3 regions of the Lysinibacillus sp. JNUCC-52 genome follow, and region 2 is predicted to be linked to each of the others. Evidence: a T-box and tRNA genes for the amino acid it is inferred to sense, from the RefSeq annotation. Region 2 holds a T-box; the other regions hold tRNA genes.
What was found. A T-box is a leader RNA that pairs with one kind of tRNA and senses whether it is charged. The one in region 2 lies ahead of argS (arginine--tRNA ligase), so its partner is inferred to be a tRNA-Arg.
Positions count from the first base shown of each region.

Region 1: it has a tRNA-Arg gene. The T-box ahead of argS (arginine--tRNA ligase) is inferred to sense a tRNA for this amino acid. The anticodon was not compared.
Region 3: it has a tRNA-Arg gene. The T-box ahead of argS (arginine--tRNA ligase) is inferred to sense a tRNA for this amino acid. The anticodon was not compared.

Region 1 is NZ_CP065546.1:2,649,005-2,656,072, forward strand. It holds rRNA gene rrf (5S ribosomal RNA) at 1-18, opposite strand, end outside; rRNA gene JNUCC52_RS13040 (23S ribosomal RNA) at 208-3,135, opposite strand; tRNA gene JNUCC52_RS13045 (tRNA-Ala) at 3,353-3,428, opposite strand; tRNA gene JNUCC52_RS13050 (tRNA-Ile) at 3,442-3,518, opposite strand; rRNA gene JNUCC52_RS13055 (16S ribosomal RNA) at 3,615-5,166, opposite strand; tRNA gene JNUCC52_RS13060 (tRNA-Ala) at 5,309-5,384, opposite strand; tRNA gene JNUCC52_RS13065 (tRNA-Pro) at 5,409-5,485, opposite strand; tRNA gene JNUCC52_RS13070 (tRNA-Arg) at 5,495-5,571, opposite strand; tRNA gene JNUCC52_RS13075 (tRNA-Leu) at 5,587-5,675, opposite strand; tRNA gene JNUCC52_RS13080 (tRNA-Gly) at 5,681-5,755, opposite strand; tRNA gene JNUCC52_RS13085 (tRNA-Leu) at 5,804-5,888, opposite strand; tRNA gene JNUCC52_RS13090 (tRNA-Lys) at 5,914-5,989, opposite strand; tRNA gene JNUCC52_RS13095 (tRNA-Thr) at 5,997-6,072, opposite strand; tRNA gene JNUCC52_RS13100 (tRNA-Val) at 6,076-6,151, opposite strand; rRNA gene rrf (5S ribosomal RNA) at 6,162-6,277, opposite strand; rRNA gene JNUCC52_RS13110 (23S ribosomal RNA) at 6,393-7,068, opposite strand, start outside.
Region 2 is NZ_CP065546.1:329,026-336,093, reverse strand. It holds gene JNUCC52_RS01895 (MFS transporter) at 1-575, opposite strand, end outside; gene argS (arginine--tRNA ligase) at 744-2,423, opposite strand; T-box leader at 2,467-2,683, opposite strand; gene JNUCC52_RS01885 (ABC-F family ATP-binding cassette domain-containing protein) at 2,922-4,526, shown strand; gene JNUCC52_RS01880 (DinB family protein) at 4,623-5,096, opposite strand; gene JNUCC52_RS01875 (S66 family peptidase) at 5,328-6,323, shown strand; gene JNUCC52_RS01870 (hypothetical protein) at 6,365-7,036, shown strand.
Region 3 is NZ_CP065546.1:3,222,679-3,229,746, reverse strand. It holds rRNA gene JNUCC52_RS16020 (23S ribosomal RNA) at 100-3,027, opposite strand; rRNA gene JNUCC52_RS16015 (16S ribosomal RNA) at 3,271-4,822, opposite strand; tRNA gene JNUCC52_RS16010 (tRNA-Gly) at 5,034-5,107, opposite strand; tRNA gene JNUCC52_RS16005 (tRNA-Arg) at 5,127-5,203, opposite strand; tRNA gene JNUCC52_RS16000 (tRNA-Leu) at 5,233-5,318, opposite strand; tRNA gene JNUCC52_RS15995 (tRNA-Lys) at 5,387-5,459, opposite strand; tRNA gene JNUCC52_RS15990 (tRNA-Gln) at 5,476-5,550, opposite strand; tRNA gene JNUCC52_RS15985 (tRNA-Asp) at 5,556-5,631, opposite strand; tRNA gene JNUCC52_RS15980 (tRNA-Glu) at 5,661-5,732, opposite strand; tRNA gene JNUCC52_RS15975 (tRNA-Asn) at 5,734-5,810, opposite strand; gene JNUCC52_RS15970 (SprT family protein) at 5,890-6,363, opposite strand; gene JNUCC52_RS15965 (Tex family protein) at 6,430-7,068, opposite strand, start outside.

The DNA of each region.
Region 1 (7,068 bases), 2.3 Mb from region 2:
TTTGCCATCATCACTAGACTATTTACGGCTTTCAATATACATCGTATTTCTTTGTCAGCTTCATTCGTTCAGTCAGTCACGTACACAAGTACGCTCCTTCCTTCTCTCAATCGCTTCCGCGAACTACTCGTATCTTGAAACCCTTAGGTTGAAAGTGTTGTTCTTTCAAAACTGGATAAACGTTTCATTGAATGTTTCAAACTTTTTTTGGTTAAGTCCTCGATCGATTAGTATTCGTCAGCTCCATGTGTCACCACACTTCCACCTCGAACCTATCTACCTCATCGTCTTTGAGGGATCTTACTTACTTGCGTAATGGGAAATCTCATCTTGAGGGGGGCTTCATGCTTAGATGCTTTCAGCACTTATCCCGTCCACACATAGCTACCCAGCGATGCCTTTGGCAAGACAACTGGTACACCAGCGGTGTGTCCATCCCGGTCCTCTCGTACTAAGGACAGCTCCTCTCAAATTTCCTACGCCCACGACGGATAGGGACCGAACTGTCTCACGACGTTCTGAACCCAGCTCGCGTACCGCTTTAATGGGCGAACAGCCCAACCCTTGGGACCGACTACAGCCCCAGGATGCGATGAGCCGACATCGAGGTGCCAAACCTCCCCGTCGATGTGGACTCTTGGGGGAGATAAGCCTGTTATCCCCGGGGTAGCTTTTATCCGTTGAGCGATGGCCCTTCCATGCGGAACCACCGGATCACTAAGCCCGTCTTTCGACCCTGCTCGACTTGTAGGTCTCGCAGTCAAGCTCCCTTGTGCCTTTACACTCTACGAATGATTTCCAACCATTCTGAGGGAACCTTTGGGCGCCTCCGTTACCTTTTAGGAGGCGACCGCCCCAGTCAAACTGTCCGCCTGACACTGTCTCCTGCCCCGCTAAGGGGCATGGGTTAGAATTTCAATACAACCAGGGTAGTATCCCACCGACGCCTCCTTCGAAGCTGGCGCTCCGAGATCTCTGGCTCCTACCTATCCTGTACAAGTTGTACCAAAATTCAATATCAGGCTACAGTAAAGCTCCACGGGGTCTTTCCGTCCTGTCGCGGGTAACCTGCATCTTCACAGGTACTATAATTTCACCGAGTCTCTCGTTGAGACAGTGCCCAGATCGTTACGCCTTTCGTGCGGGTCGGAACTTACCCGACAAGGAATTTCGCTACCTTAGGACCGTTATAGTTACGGCCGCCGTTTACTGGGGCTTCAATTCGCAGCTTCGCTTGCGCTAACCACTCCTCTTAACCTTCCAGCACCGGGCAGGCGTCAGCCCCTATACGTCACCTTACGGTTTTGCAGAGACCTGTGTTTTTGCTAAACAGTCGCCTGGGCCTATTCACTGCGGCTCTCGTGCGCTTGCACGCTCAAGAGCACCCCTTCTCCCGAAGTTACGGGGTCATTTTGCCGAGTTCCTTAACGAGAGTTCTCTCGCACACCTTAGGATTCTCTCCTCGACTACCTGTGTCGGTTTGCGGTACGGGCACCTCTCACCTCGATAGAGGCTTTTCTTGGCAGTGTGAAATCAGGAACTTCGTCCATACGGACTCGCCATCACAGCTCAACGTTACAGTGTGCGGATTTGCCTACACACACGCCTTACTGCTTGGACGCGCACAACCAACGGCGCGCTTACCCTATCCTACTGCGTCCCCCCATTTCTCAAACGGTGAGGAGGTGGTACAGGAATATCAACCTGTTGTCCATCGCCTACGCCTATCGGCCTCGGCTTAGGTCCCGACTAACCCTGAGCGGACGAGCCTTCCTCAGGAAACCTTAGTCATACGGTGGACGGGATTCTCACCCGTCTTTCGCTACTCATACCGGCATTCTCACTTCTAAGCGCTCCACCAGTCCTTCCGGTCTGACTTCAACGCACTTAGAACGCTCTCCTACCACTGACATCGTAGATGTCAATCCACAGCTTCGGTGAATCGTTTAGCCCCGATACATTTTCGGCGCAGCGTCACTCGACCAGTGAGCTATTACGCACTCTTTAAATGATGGCTGCTTCTAAGCCAACATCCTGGTTGTCTGTGCAACGCCACATCCTTTTCCACTTAACGATTACTTTGGGACCTTAGCTGGTGGTCTGGGCTGTTTCCCTTTTGACTACGGATCTTATCACTCGCAGTCTGACTCCCGTGTATAAATATCTGGCATTCGGAGTTTGTCTGAATTCGGTAAACCGGGATGGCCCCCTAGTCCAAACAGTGCTCTACCTCCAGTATTCTCATCACGAGGCTAGCCCTAAAGCTATTTCGGAGAGAACCAGCTATCTCCAAGTTCGATTGGAATTTCTCCGCTACCCACACCTCATCCCCGCACTTTTCAACGTGCGTGGGTTCGGGCCTCCAGTAAGTGTTACCTCACCTTCACCCTGGACATGGGTAGATCACCTGGTTTCGGGTCTACGACCACGTACTAATTCGCCCTATTCAGACTCGCTTTCGCTGCGGCTCCGCCTTCTAAAGCTTAACCTCGCACGTAATCGTAACTCGCCGGTTCATTCTACAAAAGGCACGCTATCACCCATTAACGGGCTCTAACTACTTGTAGGCACACGGTTTCAGGATCTCTTTCACTCCCCTTCCGGGGTGCTTTTCACCTTTCCCTCACGGTACTGGTTCACTATCGGTCACTAGGTAGTATTTAGCCTTGGGAGATGGTCCTCCCAGATTCCGACGGAATTTCACGTGTTCCGCCGTACTCAGGATCCACTCTGGAGGGAATAAACTTTCGACTACAGGGCTTTTACCTGCTCTGGCGGACCTTTCCAAGTCGCTTCATCTAACTCATTCCTTTGTAACTCCGTATAGAGTGTCCTACAACCCCAAGAGGCAAGCCTCTTGGTTTGGGCTCTTCCCGTTTCGCTCGCCGCTACTCAGGGAATCGATTTTTCTTTCTCTTCCTCCAGGTACTTAGATGTTTCAGTTCCCTGGGTCTGCCTTCAAGACGCTATGTATTCACGTCGAGATACTACGCGATTAAACGTAGTGGGTTCCCCCATTCGGAAATCTCCGGATCAAAGCTCACTTACAGCTCCCCGAAGCATATCGGTGTTAGTGCCGTCCTTCTTCGGCTCCTAGTGCCAAGGCATTCGCCGTGCGCCCTTAATAACTTAACCGTCAGCTTCCGATATACATCGTAATACAGCGTCAGCTTCATTCGTTCAATCAGTCACGTACGAAAGTACGCTCCTTCACTCACTCAATCGCTTCCTTGTCTTACTCGTATCTCGAAACCTTTTAATGTTATTAAGCCTATAAAAACTTAAAAAAATAAATGTGTTTGTTACAATTTCAATGTCGTTTTATCCAGTTTTCAAAGAACAAATAATAAATTGGTGGAGCCTAGCGGGATCGAACCGCTGACCTCCTGCGTGCAAGGCAGGCGCTCTCCCAGCTGAGCTAAGGCCCCAAGAGGTTATATATGGTGGGCCTAAATGGACTCGAACCATCGACCTCACGCTTATCAGGCGTGCGCTCTAACCAGCTGAGCTATAGGCCCTCTTGGAAGTTTTATAATATTGTTTATAAACCTTCAAAACTGAACGCAAAACGTAATCTTACAAACCCAAGGTTTGTATTCCGAAAATATCCTTAGAAAGGAGGTGATCCAGCCGCACCTTCCGATACGGCTACCTTGTTACGACTTCACCCCAATCATCTATCCCACCTTCGGCGGCTGGCTCCAAAAGGTTACCTCACCGACTTCGGGTGTTACAAACTCTCGTGGTGTGACGGGCGGTGTGTACAAGGCCCGGGAACGTATTCACCGCGGCATGCTGATCCGCGATTACTAGCGATTCCGGCTTCATGTAGGCGAGTTGCAGCCTACAATCCGAACTGAGAACGACTTTATCGGATTAGCTCCCTCTCGCGAGTTGGCAACCGTTTGTATCGTCCATTGTAGCACGTGTGTAGCCCAGGTCATAAGGGGCATGATGATTTGACGTCATCCCCACCTTCCTCCGGTTTGTCACCGGCAGTCACCTTAGAGTGCCCAACTAAATGATGGCAACTAAGATCAAGGGTTGCGCTCGTTGCGGGACTTAACCCAACATCTCACGACACGAGCTGACGACAACCATGCACCACCTGTCACCGTTGTCCCCGAAGGGAAAACCATATCTCTACAGTGGTCAACGGGATGTCAAGACCTGGTAAGGTTCTTCGCGTTGCTTCGAATTAAACCACATGCTCCACCGCTTGTGCGGGCCCCCGTCAATTCCTTTGAGTTTCAGTCTTGCGACCGTACTCCCCAGGCGGAGTGCTTAATGCGTTAGCTGCAGCACTAAGGGGCGGAAACCCCCTAACACTTAGCACTCATCGTTTACGGCGTGGACTACCAGGGTATCTAATCCTGTTTGCTCCCCACGCTTTCGCGCCTCAGTGTCAGTTACAGACCAGATAGTCGCCTTCGCCACTGGTGTTCCTCCAAATCTCTACGCATTTCACCGCTACACTTGGAATTCCACTATCCTCTTCTGCACTCAAGTCTCCCAGTTTCCAATGACCCTCCACGGTTGAGCCGTGGGCTTTCACATCAGACTTAAGAAACCACCTGCGCGCGCTTTACGCCCAATAATTCCGGACAACGCTTGCCACCTACGTATTACCGCGGCTGCTGGCACGTAGTTAGCCGTGGCTTTCTAATAAGGTACCGTCAAGGTACAGCCAGTTACTACTGTACTTGTTCTTCCCTTACAACAGAGTTTTACGAACCGAAATCCTTCTTCACTCACGCGGCGTTGCTCCATCAGGCTTTCGCCCATTGTGGAAGATTCCCTACTGCTGCCTCCCGTAGGAGTCTGGGCCGTGTCTCAGTCCCAGTGTGGCCGATCACCCTCTCAGGTCGGCTACGCATCGTTGCCTTGGTGAGCCGTTACCTCACCAACTAGCTAATGCGCCGCGGGCCCATCCTATAGCGACAGCCGAAACCGTCTTTCAGAATTGTCTCATGAGAGACAAAAGATTATTCGGTATTAGCCCCGGTTTCCCGGAGTTATCCCAAACTATAGGGTAGGTTGCCCACGTGTTACTCACCCGTCCGCCGCTAACGTCAAAGGAGCAAGCTCCTTATCTGTCCGCTCGACTTGCATGTATTAGGCACGCCGCCAGCGTTCGTCCTGAGCCAGGATCAAACTCTCCATAAAAGAAATTTGATTAGCTCAAATTGTTTTGCTGGCATCAATTTTGATGTCCAAAATTTTGTTTCGTTCGCTAACGAAGTTAGCTACTAAAAACTATATTGATTACGTTTTGCTTGTTCAGTTTTCAAGGTTCATTTATTGTAATTGGTGGAGCCTAGCGGGATCGAACCGCTGACCTCCTGCGTGCAAGGCAGGCGCTCTCCCAGCTGAGCTAAGGCCCCATATAAAATCATGTATTAAGGAAATGGTCGGGAAGACAGGATTCGAACCTGCGACCCCTTGGTCCCAAACCAAGTGCTCTACCAAGCTGAGCTACTTCCCGTTCATTTATTGGCGCGCCCGGCAGGAGTCGAACCCACAACCTTCTGATCCGTAGTCAGACGCTCTATCCAATTGAGCTACGGGCGCTTAATATTTAAAAAATGGTGCCGAGGGCCGGAATCGAACCGGCACGGTAGTCACCTACCGCAGGATTTTAAGTCCTGTGCGTCTGCCAGTTCCGCCACCCCGGCACATTTGGAGCGGAAGACGAGGTTCGAACTCGCGACCCCCACCTTGGCAAGGTGGTGTTCTACCACTGAACTACTTCCGCATGTGCATAAGATTATTTATCCTGGCAATTATGAAATTAAAAAATAAATGGTGCGGGTGAAGGGAGTCGAACCCCCACGCCTCGCGGCGCTAGATCCTAAGTCTAGTGCGTCTGCCAATTCCGCCACACCCGCATATTATTGTTGGCAATTATAAAAATGGTGAGCCATGAAGGACTCGAACCTTCGACCCTCTGATTAAAAGTCAGATGCTCTACCAACTGAGCTAATGGCTCAAAAAAATGGTGCCGGCTATAGGAATCGAACCCACGACCTACTGATTACAAGTCAGTTGCTCTACCTGCTGAGCTAAACCGGCATATGGTGGAGGATGACGGGCTCGAACCGCCGACCCTCTGCTTGTAAGGCAGATGCTCTCCCAGCTGAGCTAATCCTCCTGGGTATTATGCCTAGCGACGTCCTACTCTCACAGGGGGAAGCCCCCAACTACCATCGGCGCTAAAGAGCTTAACTTCCGTGTTCGGTATGGGAACGGGTGTGACCTCTTTGCCATCATCACTAGACTATTTAAAAGACAAGATTCATTATAACATAAAATGTTATAATTACAAGCTTTTTTTAAAGCTTTCTTATTCTTTCAAAACTGGATAAACGGTTCATTGAATGTTTCAAACTTTTTTGGTTAAGTCCTCGATCGATTAGTATTCGTCAGCTCCATGTGTCACCACACTTCCACCTCGAACCTATCTACCTCATCGTCTTTGAGGGATCTTACTTACTTGCGTAATGGGAAATCTCATCTTGAGGGGGGCTTCATGCTTAGATGCTTTCAGCACTTATCCCGTCCACACATAGCTACCCAGCGATGCCTTTGGCAAGACAACTGGTACACCAGCGGTGTGTCCATCCCGGTCCTCTCGTACTAAGGACAGCTCCTCTCAAATTTCCTACGCCCACGACGGATAGGGACCGAACTGTCTCACGACGTTCTGAACCCAGCTCGCGTACCGCTTTAATGGGCGAACAGCCCAACCCTTGGGACCGACTACAGCCCCAGGATGCGATGAGCCGACATCGAGGTGCCAAACCTCCCCGTCGATGTGGACTCTTGGGGGAGATAAGCCTGTTATCCCCGGGGTAGCTTTTATCCGTTGAGCGATGGCCCTTCCATGCGGAACCACCGGATCACTAAGCCCGTCTTTCGACCCTGCTCGACTTGTAGGTCTCGCAGTCAAGCTCCCTTGTGCCTTTACACTCTACGAATGATTTCCAACCATTCTGAGGGAACCTTTGGGCGCCTCCGTTACCTTTTAGGAGGCGACCGCCCCAGTCAAACTGTCCGCCTGACACTGTC
Region 2 (7,068 bases):
TGTTTGTTTTGGATAACAAGCAACCAAATCATAAGAGCAATTACTGCAAGCACTGACCAACTACCAAGTGCAACTGTCCAATTTTGATGAAAGCCATTGTAAAATGATACTGTTAATGCCGCGCTTAATGTGGCACCTGTTCCAATACCAAAAGAATACACCCCAACAACTGTAGTAAAGCGACTCGGGAATTTTTCTTTTATAAATGCATTTAACATCGGACCGATAATGGCAATAGCAAACCCTGCTATAAAACTTGTCACGACTAGCAATGCATAGCTTTCTTTTAACAACCGTAATCCATTAGCAAATACAAGCAGGGCTAAAAGCAATGCAATAGCAGACTTCGTACCAAGACGTTTTTGTAACGGGACAGCCACTGGTGCAAACAGGCCCATACAGAACACTGGAATGGATGTTAGTAGACTCATTTGTGTATTGGATACTTGTAGCGACTCCATTAATACATTAAACAAGGGGCCAATGCCCGTTACAGCAGGTCGCATATTGAGGGCAACGAAAAATATACTAACAACAGCGAATACTATTGAAGCCGTCCATTGTTTATTATTCATAACATTTAATACCTTTCTTCATGCCAATTTCATTATTCGTCATTCAACCTGCACTTGATTCACTACTATCGTTGTCAGACATCTGATTTCTTATATTTATTTTTACCATTTTTTCTACATAACGTCAATATTTCGGGGAATTCCTTATTAAATTGCTAAAATCAGACATTACATATTTTTAGGCGCGTTAATGCCTAGAAGGGCTAACGAATCTTCTAGAATCATTGCTACACAATGACATAAAGCTAAACGAGAATTTTGTCTATCATCATTCGATAATATCTTATTAGTTGCATAATATTTATTGAACGATCGTGCTAAATGTAAAGCATATTTAGCAACTATTGACGGATCAGCTTGTTCATAAGCAATTGTAATAACGCGAGGATATTGTTCTAGTAACAGAATGACTGGCCATGCCTGCACGCCTAATGGTTGATAAGTCATCTCCCCCAGTTGCCCATTCGCTTTTTCTAAAATAGAAAAAATACGAGCATATGTGTATTGAATATATGGTCCTGTCTCGCCTTCAAATTGCATCATTTGCTCAATTGAAAACTCAATATCATGTAAGCGATAATTTTTTAAGTCGTTGAAAATCACAGCACCGACACCAACTTGCTTCGCTACTTCTTCTTTATTTTGTAAATTGGGATTTTTCATTTCAATATTTTGTTTTGCTGTAGCAATTGCTTCAGTCAACACATCATTGAGTAACACAATCTTGCCTTTACGCGTTGACATTTTTTTGCCCTCTTTTAGAATCATCCCAAAAGCTACATGACTTAAATTACTTGCCCAATCGTAACCCATTTTCTCCACTACATTAAATAACTGTTTGAAATGAAGCGTTTGTTCATGTCCTACAACATAAACTATTTTTTCAGGATGATATTGTTGAATACGATAAAAAGCTGCTGCTAAGTCACGCGTAGCATATAGTGTAGCACCGTCTGTTTTAGTAATAATACAAGGAGGCATTTCCTCTTTCTCTAATTCAACAACATACGCACCTTCAGAAAGTGTAAGTAATCCTTTTTCTTGTAATTCATTTACTACCGTGTGCATTTTATCATTATAGAAAGCTTCACCATCGTATGCATCAAATTGAATGCCAAGAAGCTGATATAGTGTTTTGAATTCTTCTAACGATACTTCTCTAAACCAATGCCATAGCGCAAGTGCTTCTTCGTCCTTATCCTCTAACGCTTTAAATGCAACACGCGCTTGCTCAATTAAAGTAGTATCTCGCTCTGCCTCTTCATGAAACTTCACATAGATTTTCAATAATTCCTCAATCGGTGCAGCTTCAATTGTTTGCTGATGTCCCCATCGTTTATACGCAACAATTAATTTTCCAAACTGTGTTCCCCAATCACCTAAATGATTAATACGAATAGCGTTATAGCCATTTTTCTCAGCGATATTGGCGAGTGCATTACCAATAACAGTTGAACGTAAATGCCCCATGGAAAAGGGCTTCGCAATATTAGGAGAAGAAAAATCGAACACAACATTCCCTTTTCTCGTTAAACTTGTGCCATATAAATGTTGCTCTTTCACAATTTGCTTTAATACTTGTTGTGTAATGATGTGTTGATTTAAAAATAAATTGACATATCCGCCGACTATTTCAACCGACTGAATCACATCACACGTTAAGTTTTTTTGAATATTAGATGCAATTAGTTGAGGAGATTGCCCGAGCTTTTTAGCCAGTTTAAAACATGGTAATGAAAAATCACCAAGGTCTACATGTTTAGGTTTTTCAAGTAATTTTTCAATCTCTTCTACTTCCACTTGATTATTTAACGCACTAGCAATACTTTTTGCAATTTGTAAATTCATGTACTTATTCCCCCTTTTATATAAAAAAAAGCCCTCGTCTCAATTAAGAGACGAGAGCATAGATTCCCGTGGTACCACTCTAGTTGCCAAAATTATGACCACTTTCTGTTGATAACGAGGTGACTCCCCGATATTCCCTACTACTATTTCGGGAAATTTCTCCAAAGTGCGTTTCATTCAAATAGTCTGCATTAGGCTCACACCATCCCTAATTCGCTTGGCAGCACAAAATGAACTACTTTCTTTTTCACAGAATTTAACAACTAATGATTTTGGAATATTCTATATTATCCAATCTTGAAAGTCAACTACAACTATATATTTTCTTAAAAAGTGATTAATTGTATCTTTATTCAATGAAAAACAAGTAATTTGTACTATTAATTGTGCTATATAGTACTGAACTATGAGCGGTAAACGTTGATGTCATAATGTTTATAGACTATGGAACATATTTCATGATATACTAGAGCCATTGTGAAAAAAGGAGGAACTTGCATGATTCAAGTAAGTAATGTAGGTCTTCGCTATGGCGATCGTAAACTATTTGAAGACGTAAATATAAAATTCACACCGGGGAATTGCTACGGTTTAATCGGGGCAAACGGTGCAGGAAAATCAACATTCCTAAAAATACTTTCTGGTGAAATTGAAGCACAAGAAGGTAATGTATCAATGGGTAAGGACGAACGCTTATCTGTCCTTAAACAAAATCACTTCGAATACGATGAGCATACAGTGCTTGATACGGTGATTATGGGTAACAAACGCCTATATGACGTGAAAAATGAAAAAGATGCAATTTATGCAAAAGAAGATTTCTCTGATGAAGATGGCATGCGTGCTGCTGAATTAGAAGGTGAATTTGCAGAGCTAAACGGTTGGGAAGCAGAATCAGAAGCTGCAACATTATTAAACGGTTTAGGCATCTCAGATGATCTTCACTACATGTTAATGGGTGATCTTGAAGGTTCTGACAAAGTCAAAGTATTATTAGCACAAGCATTATTCGGTCAACCAGATGTACTATTACTGGATGAGCCTACCAACCACCTTGACTTAAAAGCGATTCAATGGTTAGAAGAATTCCTAATTAACTTTGAAAATACAGTTATCGTCGTATCCCATGACCGTCACTTCTTAAACAAAGTGTGTACACATATTGCGGATCTTGATTTCTCAAAAATCCAATTATATGTAGGGAACTATGATTTCTGGTATGAATCTTCTCAATTAGCGCAAAAAATGGCGCAAGACCAAAATTCTAAAAAAGAAGAAAAAATTAAAGAATTACAAGCGTTTATCGCTCGTTTCTCTGCCAATGCATCAAAGTCAAAACAAGCAACATCACGTAAAAAAATGTTGGATAAAATCGAGCTTGATGACATTAAACCTTCTAGCCGTAAATATCCATTCATCAACTTCCAAATCGGCCGCGAAATCGGTAATGATGTATTAACAGTTGATGGTCTTACAGCAAGTCAAGACGGTCAAACTTTATTTAAAGACATTCGTTTCTCAATGAATAAAGATGATAAAATCGTTTTACTTGGTAGCCCCATGGCTAAAACAGCTCTTCTTGATATCTTAATGGAAGATAAAGAAGCTGATGCTGGTACATTTAAATGGGGTGTTACAACATCTCAAAGCTATTTCGAAAACGATCATGATAAATACTTTGAAGGTTCAGAAAAGTCTTTAGTAGAATGGCTACGTCAATATTCACCTGACGATGAAACAGAAAGCTTCCTACGTGGTTTCTTAGGTCGTATGCTATTCTCTGGTGAAGAAGTGAAAAAATCTCCATCTGTATTATCTGGGGGAGAAAAAGTGCGTTGTATGCTTTCAAAAATGATGCTAGCAACAGCCAACGTCATTTTACTAGATGAACCAACAAACCACCTTGATCTTGAATCAATTCAAGCACTAAATGAAGGCTTAATCCGCTTTAAAGGGGCGATGATTTTCACATCTCATGACCATCAGTTCATTCAAACAATTGCAAACCGTGTCATTGAAATCCGTGAAGATGGTTCAATTTTAGACAAACAATTAACATATGATGAGTTTTTAGAGTGGAAAGATAGCCAAGGCTTAAACTAATCCAATCGTCAATTAAGCTCCCCCATTCACTTGGGGGAACTTTTTTCTAAGAGGAATGAAAAAACAGCAAATACTTTTCGTATTTGCTGCCTGTTGCTATTTTTGCATTTCTTTTGTTGGTCCAAGTACACCTGGAACTGGTAAGCCAGCTTGACGTAATAATACGGTCATTTGACCACGATGATGTGTTTGGTGGTCAATTAGTGCACGTAATAATGCGCCTCGAGTAATCGGTCCTTTAAAACCTCTCACTTCCTCCAGTAATTCTTCATTTGACAGCTTAGCCGCTTCTTCTTTAATACTTGTAGCTGTCTTTTCATATGTCGCAGCAATTTCACCTGCTGATGCTGGAATAGGATCTTCTTGTCGAATCATAGGTACCTTTAAACCTGCTAAATAACTAAAATAGCCTGCAGCGCCAACTAAATGCCAACCTAACCAGCCAAGAGAATTGTGACCTTCAACAATGCTTTGACTTAGTGATTCATCTGACATTGCTTTTAGCACTTTAGCAGTACCTTCCGCTGCAACCGTCCATTCGCTTAAAAAATCATCTACATGTCGATACATATTATCGCCCCCCCAAATTTTAACTCTTTATTATCATAGTAAAATCCTAACTGTATCGCAAGTTTGCGCTATTAGTTTACATAAAAATATTATTAGATTCCAACTTTACTACGCTTGTTCTAAATTTCAGTTGATTTTTACCTCTCTTTCCTCAAGTTAAAGACTTTGCCCATATTTTTGTTAAATCATGTATAATGGGCTACATCTTAAACTAATAGAAAGAGGTATTTTATGTTTTCCCCATTACAAAAAGGCGATACAATTGGCATTTACTCGCCTTCAAAACCAGCTTCCGTTATTGCTCATACTCGATATGAACGAGGTAAGGCACGATTACAAGCACTTGGCTTTTCAATTAAAGAAGGTTCATTAACTGGCAAACATGATATTTATCGTTCTGGTTCACCTAAGGAACGCGCACAGGAGCTCAATGAACTATTACATGACCCTACAGTGAAAATGATTTTGCCTACAATGGGCGGCACAAATGCCAATAGTATGTTGCCTTATATAGATTATGAAGCGATTCAACAATCCCCTAAAATACTAGTTGGTTTATCGGATGTAACGGCCATTCTCCTTGCCATCTATGCTAAAACCGACGTGCCAGTATTTTATGGACCTTCTGTTGCATCTACATTTGGTGAATTCCCACCATTTGTGAATTACACAGAACAATATTTCATCGATCTCTTTATGCAAACTATACCTATTCCTTATGAAGTATCGATTCCCCCTATTTGGACAGATGACCGAGTTAATTGGCTTGAAAAAACAGCAGAAAAAACGCAACACGATAATTCTTGGATAACTGTTCAACGAGGGAGTGCCGAAGGTCGATTAATCGGAGGTAATATTAATACGATGTATGGCTTTATAGGAACCCCCTACTTCCCGCAAATTCAAGAAGGCGATATTTTATTATTAGAAGATACATCCAAAACAATTGCTGTCGTGGAAAAAAACTTTGCTATGTTAAAGTTACATGGCTACTTCGAAAAAATTGCAGCGATTATTTTAGGCAAGCATGAGCAGTATGATGATGAAGGAACTGGTCGAAAACCTTATGATGTTTTAGTAGAACTGCTGGACGGGAACCCTATACCAATCTTGGCTGAGGTAGATTGTTGTCACACACATCCCCTGCACCCATTGCCAATCGGCTTACGTGTGAAAGTAGATGCAACAAATAAACGCATTTTGTTGTTAGAAAGTTGGTTCACTTAATATTCGTATATAGGCACTCCTTCACGTATACTTAAAGAAAATTGCTAAAGGAGTTTGATAATATTCGAATCTTTTTCTTATTTTCTCTAGCAATAATACTTGTCGGCTGTACAACGAGTCCGACTACAAACCCACAGTCTAGCCATTCGACTAAATCTGATCAACAAGATGTTAAAGAACAAGCAACGAATCGACCATTTAGTAGTCTTCTCACTACCTATTTCCCTCCAGATGGAACAACTGCTTATTTTCAAGGGGAAGGGAACGAGTTTGCTAGTTACACACTTCAAACAACCTATATTGATGATATGACAATAGCACAATTAGAAAATAACGGTGGTGTCACATTATTAAAGGTCTTTCGGATTACGAAGTCTGCTGTAGAACTTGTTTATATGGAAGCAGTCGATGAAACGCCAATATTGCCAACAACACAAGAAATAGCAACATTACCAGTTATTGAAACCATTTTACAACTGCCATTAGAGGTTGGAAACCGTTTCGATGGTTGGGAAATTCTTTCGACTACAGCCTCAATACCAACGGGCTTAACTACTTTTCACGATGTCATTGAGCTGAAGAAAACAAAGGACAATATGACGACCTTTAACTATTTTGCAAAAGGTGTGGGATTAATCTATACAAAAGACGAAATGGTAACAAATAACGGTGAATCATTTACCATTACTTCCACTTTGCAAAAAATCGAATGAAATGACTGAGCAGGCGTCTTGCTTGGCGCCTT
Region 3 (7,068 bases), 1.8 Mb from region 2:
GTTCGGCTTTCAATATACATCGTATCTTGAAACCCTCTTAATTGAAAGTGTTGTTCTTTCAAAACTGGATAAACGGTTCATTGAATGTTTCAAACTTTTTTGGTTAAGTCCTCGATCGATTAGTATTCGTCAGCTCCATGTGTCACCACACTTCCACCTCGAACCTATCTACCTCATCGTCTTTGAGGGATCTTACTTACTTGCGTAATGGGAAATCTCATCTTGAGGGGGGCTTCATGCTTAGATGCTTTCAGCACTTATCCCGTCCACACATAGCTACCCAGCGATGCCTTTGGCAAGACAACTGGTACACCAGCGGTGTGTCCATCCCGGTCCTCTCGTACTAAGGACAGCTCCTCTCAAATTTCCTACGCCCACGACGGATAGGGACCGAACTGTCTCACGACGTTCTGAACCCAGCTCGCGTACCGCTTTAATGGGCGAACAGCCCAACCCTTGGGACCGACTACAGCCCCAGGATGCGATGAGCCGACATCGAGGTGCCAAACCTCCCCGTCGATGTGGACTCTTGGGGGAGATAAGCCTGTTATCCCCGGGGTAGCTTTTATCCGTTGAGCGATGGCCCTTCCATGCGGAACCACCGGATCACTAAGCCCGTCTTTCGACCCTGCTCGACTTGTAGGTCTCGCAGTCAAGCTCCCTTGTGCCTTTACACTCTACGAATGATTTCCAACCATTCTGAGGGAACCTTTGGGCGCCTCCGTTACCTTTTAGGAGGCGACCGCCCCAGTCAAACTGTCCGCCTGACACTGTCTCCTGCCCCGCTAAGGGGCATGGGTTAGAATTTCAATACAACCAGGGTAGTATCCCACCGACGCCTCCTTCGAAGCTGGCGCTCCGAGATCTCTGGCTCCTACCTATCCTGTACAAGTTGTACCAAAATTCAATATCAGGCTACAGTAAAGCTCCACGGGGTCTTTCCGTCCTGTCGCGGGTAACCTGCATCTTCACAGGTACTATAATTTCACCGAGTCTCTCGTTGAGACAGTGCCCAGATCGTTACGCCTTTCGTGCGGGTCGGAACTTACCCGACAAGGAATTTCGCTACCTTAGGACCGTTATAGTTACGGCCGCCGTTTACTGGGGCTTCAATTCGCAGCTTCGCTTGCGCTAACCACTCCTCTTAACCTTCCAGCACCGGGCAGGCGTCAGCCCCTATACGTCACCTTACGGTTTTGCAGAGACCTGTGTTTTTGCTAAACAGTCGCCTGGGCCTATTCACTGCGGCTCTCGTGCGCTTGCACGCTCAAGAGCACCCCTTCTCCCGAAGTTACGGGGTCATTTTGCCGAGTTCCTTAACGAGAGTTCTCTCGCACACCTTAGGATTCTCTCCTCGACTACCTGTGTCGGTTTGCGGTACGGGCACCTCTCACCTCGATAGAGGCTTTTCTTGGCAGTGTGAAATCAGGAACTTCGTCCATACGGACTCGCCATCACAGCTCAACGTTACAGTGTGCGGATTTGCCTACACACACGCCTTACTGCTTGGACGCGCACAACCAACGGCGCGCTTACCCTATCCTACTGCGTCCCCCCATTTCTCAAACGGTGAGGAGGTGGTACAGGAATATCAACCTGTTGTCCATCGCCTACGCCTATCGGCCTCGGCTTAGGTCCCGACTAACCCTGAGCGGACGAGCCTTCCTCAGGAAACCTTAGTCATACGGTGGACGGGATTCTCACCCGTCTTTCGCTACTCATACCGGCATTCTCACTTCTAAGCGCTCCACCAGTCCTTCCGGTCTGACTTCAACGCACTTAGAACGCTCTCCTACCACTGACATCGTAGATGTCAATCCACAGCTTCGGTGAATCGTTTAGCCCCGATACATTTTCGGCGCAGCGTCACTCGACCAGTGAGCTATTACGCACTCTTTAAATGATGGCTGCTTCTAAGCCAACATCCTGGTTGTCTGTGCAACGCCACATCCTTTTCCACTTAACGATTACTTTGGGACCTTAGCTGGTGGTCTGGGCTGTTTCCCTTTTGACTACGGATCTTATCACTCGCAGTCTGACTCCCGTGTATAAATATCTGGCATTCGGAGTTTGTCTGAATTCGGTAAACCGGGATGGCCCCCTAGTCCAAACAGTGCTCTACCTCCAGTATTCTCATCACGAGGCTAGCCCTAAAGCTATTTCGGAGAGAACCAGCTATCTCCAAGTTCGATTGGAATTTCTCCGCTACCCACACCTCATCCCCGCACTTTTCAACGTGCGTGGGTTCGGGCCTCCAGTAAGTGTTACCTCACCTTCACCCTGGACATGGGTAGATCACCTGGTTTCGGGTCTACGACCACGTACTAATTCGCCCTATTCAGACTCGCTTTCGCTGCGGCTCCGCCTTCTAAAGCTTAACCTCGCACGTAATCGTAACTCGCCGGTTCATTCTACAAAAGGCACGCTATCACCCATTAACGGGCTCTAACTACTTGTAGGCACACGGTTTCAGGATCTCTTTCACTCCCCTTCCGGGGTGCTTTTCACCTTTCCCTCACGGTACTGGTTCACTATCGGTCACTAGGTAGTATTTAGCCTTGGGAGATGGTCCTCCCGGATTCCGACGGAATTTCACGTGTTCCGCCGTACTCAGGATCCACTCTGGAGGGAATAAACTTTCGACTACAGGGCTTTTACCTGCTCTGGCGGACCTTTCCAAGTCGCTTCATCTAACTCATTCCTTTGTAACTCCGTATAGAGTGTCCTACAACCCCAAGAGGCAAGCCTCTTGGTTTGGGCTCTTCCCGTTTCGCTCGCCGCTACTCAGGGAATCGATTTTTCTTTCTCTTCCTCCAGGTACTTAGATGTTTCAGTTCCCTGGGTCTGCCTTCAAGACGCTATGTATTCACGTCAAGATACTACGCGATTAAACGTAGTGGGTTCCCCCATTCGGAAATCTCCGGATCAAAGCTCACTTACAGCTCCCCGAAGCATATCGGTGTTAGTGCCGTCCTTCTTCGGCTCCTAGTGCCAAGGCATTCGCCGTGCGCCCTTAATAACTTAACCTAGTTATTAAGCCTAAAAAACTTAATTTAAAAAATAAATGTGTTTGTTACAATTTCAATGTCGTTTTATCCAGTTTTCAAAGAACAAAGCTACTACCTGTTTCTACTTCTTCGCAGCTTTGCGACGAAAGCGTAGCGACAGGAGCAAGTATATTGAAGTATTTCATCTAATGATGAACCTTCAAAACTGAACGCAAAACGTAATCTTACAAACCCAAGGTTTGTATTCCGAAAATATCCTTAGAAAGGAGGTGATCCAGCCGCACCTTCCGATACGGCTACCTTGTTACGACTTCACCCCAATCATCTATCCCACCTTCGGCGGCTGGCTCCAAAAGGTTACCTCACCGACTTCGGGTGTTACAAACTCTCGTGGTGTGACGGGCGGTGTGTACAAGGCCCGGGAACGTATTCACCGCGGCATGCTGATCCGCGATTACTAGCGATTCCGGCTTCATGTAGGCGAGTTGCAGCCTACAATCCGAACTGAGAACGACTTTATCGGATTAGCTCCCTCTCGCGAGTTGGCAACCGTTTGTATCGTCCATTGTAGCACGTGTGTAGCCCAGGTCATAAGGGGCATGATGATTTGACGTCATCCCCACCTTCCTCCGGTTTGTCACCGGCAGTCACCTTAGAGTGCCCAACTAAATGATGGCAACTAAGATCAAGGGTTGCGCTCGTTGCGGGACTTAACCCAACATCTCACGACACGAGCTGACGACAACCATGCACCACCTGTCACCGTTGTCCCCGAAGGGAAAACTATATCTCTACAGTGGTCAACGGGATGTCAAGACCTGGTAAGGTTCTTCGCGTTGCTTCGAATTAAACCACATGCTCCACCGCTTGTGCGGGCCCCCGTCAATTCCTTTGAGTTTCAGTCTTGCGACCGTACTCCCCAGGCGGAGTGCTTAATGCGTTAGCTGCAGCACTAAGGGGCGGAAACCCCCTAACACTTAGCACTCATCGTTTACGGCGTGGACTACCAGGGTATCTAATCCTGTTTGCTCCCCACGCTTTCGCGCCTCAGTGTCAGTTACAGACCAGATAGTCGCCTTCGCCACTGGTGTTCCTCCAAATCTCTACGCATTTCACCGCTACACTTGGAATTCCACTATCCTCTTCTGCACTCAAGTCTCCCAGTTTCCAATGACCCTCCACGGTTGAGCCGTGGGCTTTCACATCAGACTTAAGAAACCACCTGCGCGCGCTTTACGCCCAATAATTCCGGACAACGCTTGCCACCTACGTATTACCGCGGCTGCTGGCACGTAGTTAGCCGTGGCTTTCTAATAAGGTACCGTCAAGGTACAGCCAGTTACTACTGTACTTGTTCTTCCCTTACAACAGAGTTTTACGAACCGAAATCCTTCTTCACTCACGCGGCGTTGCTCCATCAGGCTTTCGCCCATTGTGGAAGATTCCCTACTGCTGCCTCCCGTAGGAGTCTGGGCCGTGTCTCAGTCCCAGTGTGGCCGATCACCCTCTCAGGTCGGCTACGCATCGTTGCCTTGGTGAGCCGTTACCTCACCAACTAGCTAATGCGCCGCGGGCCCATCCTATAGCGACAGCCGAAACCGTCTTTCGGAATTGTCTCATGAGAGACAAAAGATTATTCGGTATTAGCCCCGGTTTCCCGGAGTTATCCCAAACTATAGGGTAGGTTGCCCACGTGTTACTCACCCGTCCGCCGCTAACGTCAAAGGAGCAAGCTCCTTATCTGTCCGCTCGACTTGCATGTATTAGGCACGCCGCCAGCGTTCGTCCTGAGCCAGGATCAAACTCTCCATAAAAGAAATTTGATTAGCTCAAATTGTTTTGCTGGCATCAATTTTGATGTCCAAAATTTTGTTTTGTTCGCTAACGAAGTTAGCTACTAAAAACTATATTGATTACGTTTTGCTTGTTCAGTTTTCAAGGTTCATATGTCGCCGTTTGTTTTTAGCAACTTTTACATCTTATCATCAATCGTTTATGATGTCAACATTTTTTGAAATGTTTTTTTGGAGCGGGTGATGAGAATCGAACTCACGACATCAGCTTGGAAGGCTGAGGTTTTACCATTAAACTACACCCGCAAATATTAAAATGTTATTATGGCGCGCCCGGCAGGAGTCGAACCCACAACCTTCTGATCCGTAGTCAGACGCTCTATCCAATTGAGCTACGGGCGCAAGTGTAAAATAACTGGACTAACTTGACTTGGTGCGGCCGAGAGGACTTGAACCTCCACGGGGTTGCCCCCACTAGGCCCTCAACCTAGCGCGTCTGCCGTTCCGCCACGACCGCATTCAAAATAGGAACTTTCTTATTATACTATGATAACTAGAAAAATCAACCTTTTTTCTTAAAAAAGATGAGCCATGAAGGACTCGAACCTTCGACCCTCTGATTAAAAGTCAGATGCTCTACCAACTGAGCTAATGGCTCATATATAAGAAATGAATGGCTGGGGTACTAGGATTCGAACCTAGGCATGACGGAATCAAAATCCGTTGCCTTACCGCTTGGCTATACCCCAATAAGTGGCGGTCCCGACCGGGATCGAACCGGCGATCTCCTGCGTGACAGGCAGGCATGTTAACCGCTACACCACGGGACCATTGTTACAATTATTTATATTTATGAAAATGACCCCTACGGGATTCGAACCCGTGTTACCGCCGTGAAAGGGCGGTGTCTTAACCGCTTGACCAAGGGGCCATGGCTCCGAAGGCAGGACTCGAACCTGCGACAACCTGATTAACAGTCAGGTGCTACTACCAACTGAGCTACTTCGGAATAATCATATTGTTTTGTCGTCTTTATCTTGTCGACTTTTACTATTATAAGGATAAGCTCAGTAAACGTCAATCTTTTTTTAAAACTTTTTTTGTTCAACTAACTTTAATTGCCCTGAACACTTGCCACAACAGTATCTCTTTACATTCAATCGTATTTTTCTTACATATAATTGATGGCATTTTATACATGCATATTTATATTGAGAACGTTGTTTTGCACTCCGAGCTGTAGGCTTCTGTAACGCTGAACAAAATCGAGGAGCATTCACTTTTTTTAATAAATCTCTAAAATCCTTATCTCTGTGTTGGTAGCCTTTCCCCTCTATGTGCAAATGGTAATGACATAATTCATGAAGTATTATCCCTTCTACCTCACTGACACCATACATTTCATATGCTGTTGGATTTATTTCAATATGATGTGATTGTAAAAGATAGCGACCACCTGTTGTACGCAGTCTTGTATTAAAGTATGCCCGATGCATAAATGGTTTATGAAAATGTTCTAATGAAATTCGCATTACAAGCTGTTGCAGTTCCTCATTGTTCAATACCATCACCTCTAACAATAAGAATACCACACTGCGCAGTATAGACAGTGTGGCAGTAAATTATTACTACTTTTCAATTGTTTGTTTTTCTGGAGGTAACATTGTTAACGAAATACGTCCTTTATTTACCTCAATCTGTTCCACCCAAACTGTGACAATATCACCTAGCGCCACAACTTCTAATGGATGCTTAATGCGCTTCTTTTGCAACTTCGAAATATGCACAAGCCCATCTTGCTTAACACCTATATCAACAAATGCACCGAAATCGACTACATTACGTACAGTGCCTTGTAATTCCATTCCTACCTGTAAATCTTCCATTTTTAATACATCTGTTTTAAGTAGTGGTTGTGGAAAGGCATCGCGAGGATCTCGACTTGGCTTCTTTAATGTATCCACGATATCCTGAATAGTAACAACGCCCATTCCTAATGCATTACTTAATTCTTGAACATTAAGGGATGCAATGGCTTCCTCTGCCTTTTGTGTTCCTAATTCTTTCTTATTTATATTAGCTACTTCTAAAATTTGCTCAGCAATATTGTAGCTCTCTGGGTGAATACCTGTAGCATCAAATGGGTTTTTCGCTTCAGGCACACGTAAAAATCCTATTGCTTGTTCATACGTTTTTGCACCAAGTCGCGGGATTTTCTTAAGCTGTGAGCGCGTTGTAAATTGCCCATTTTCTTCTCGTACTTTCAC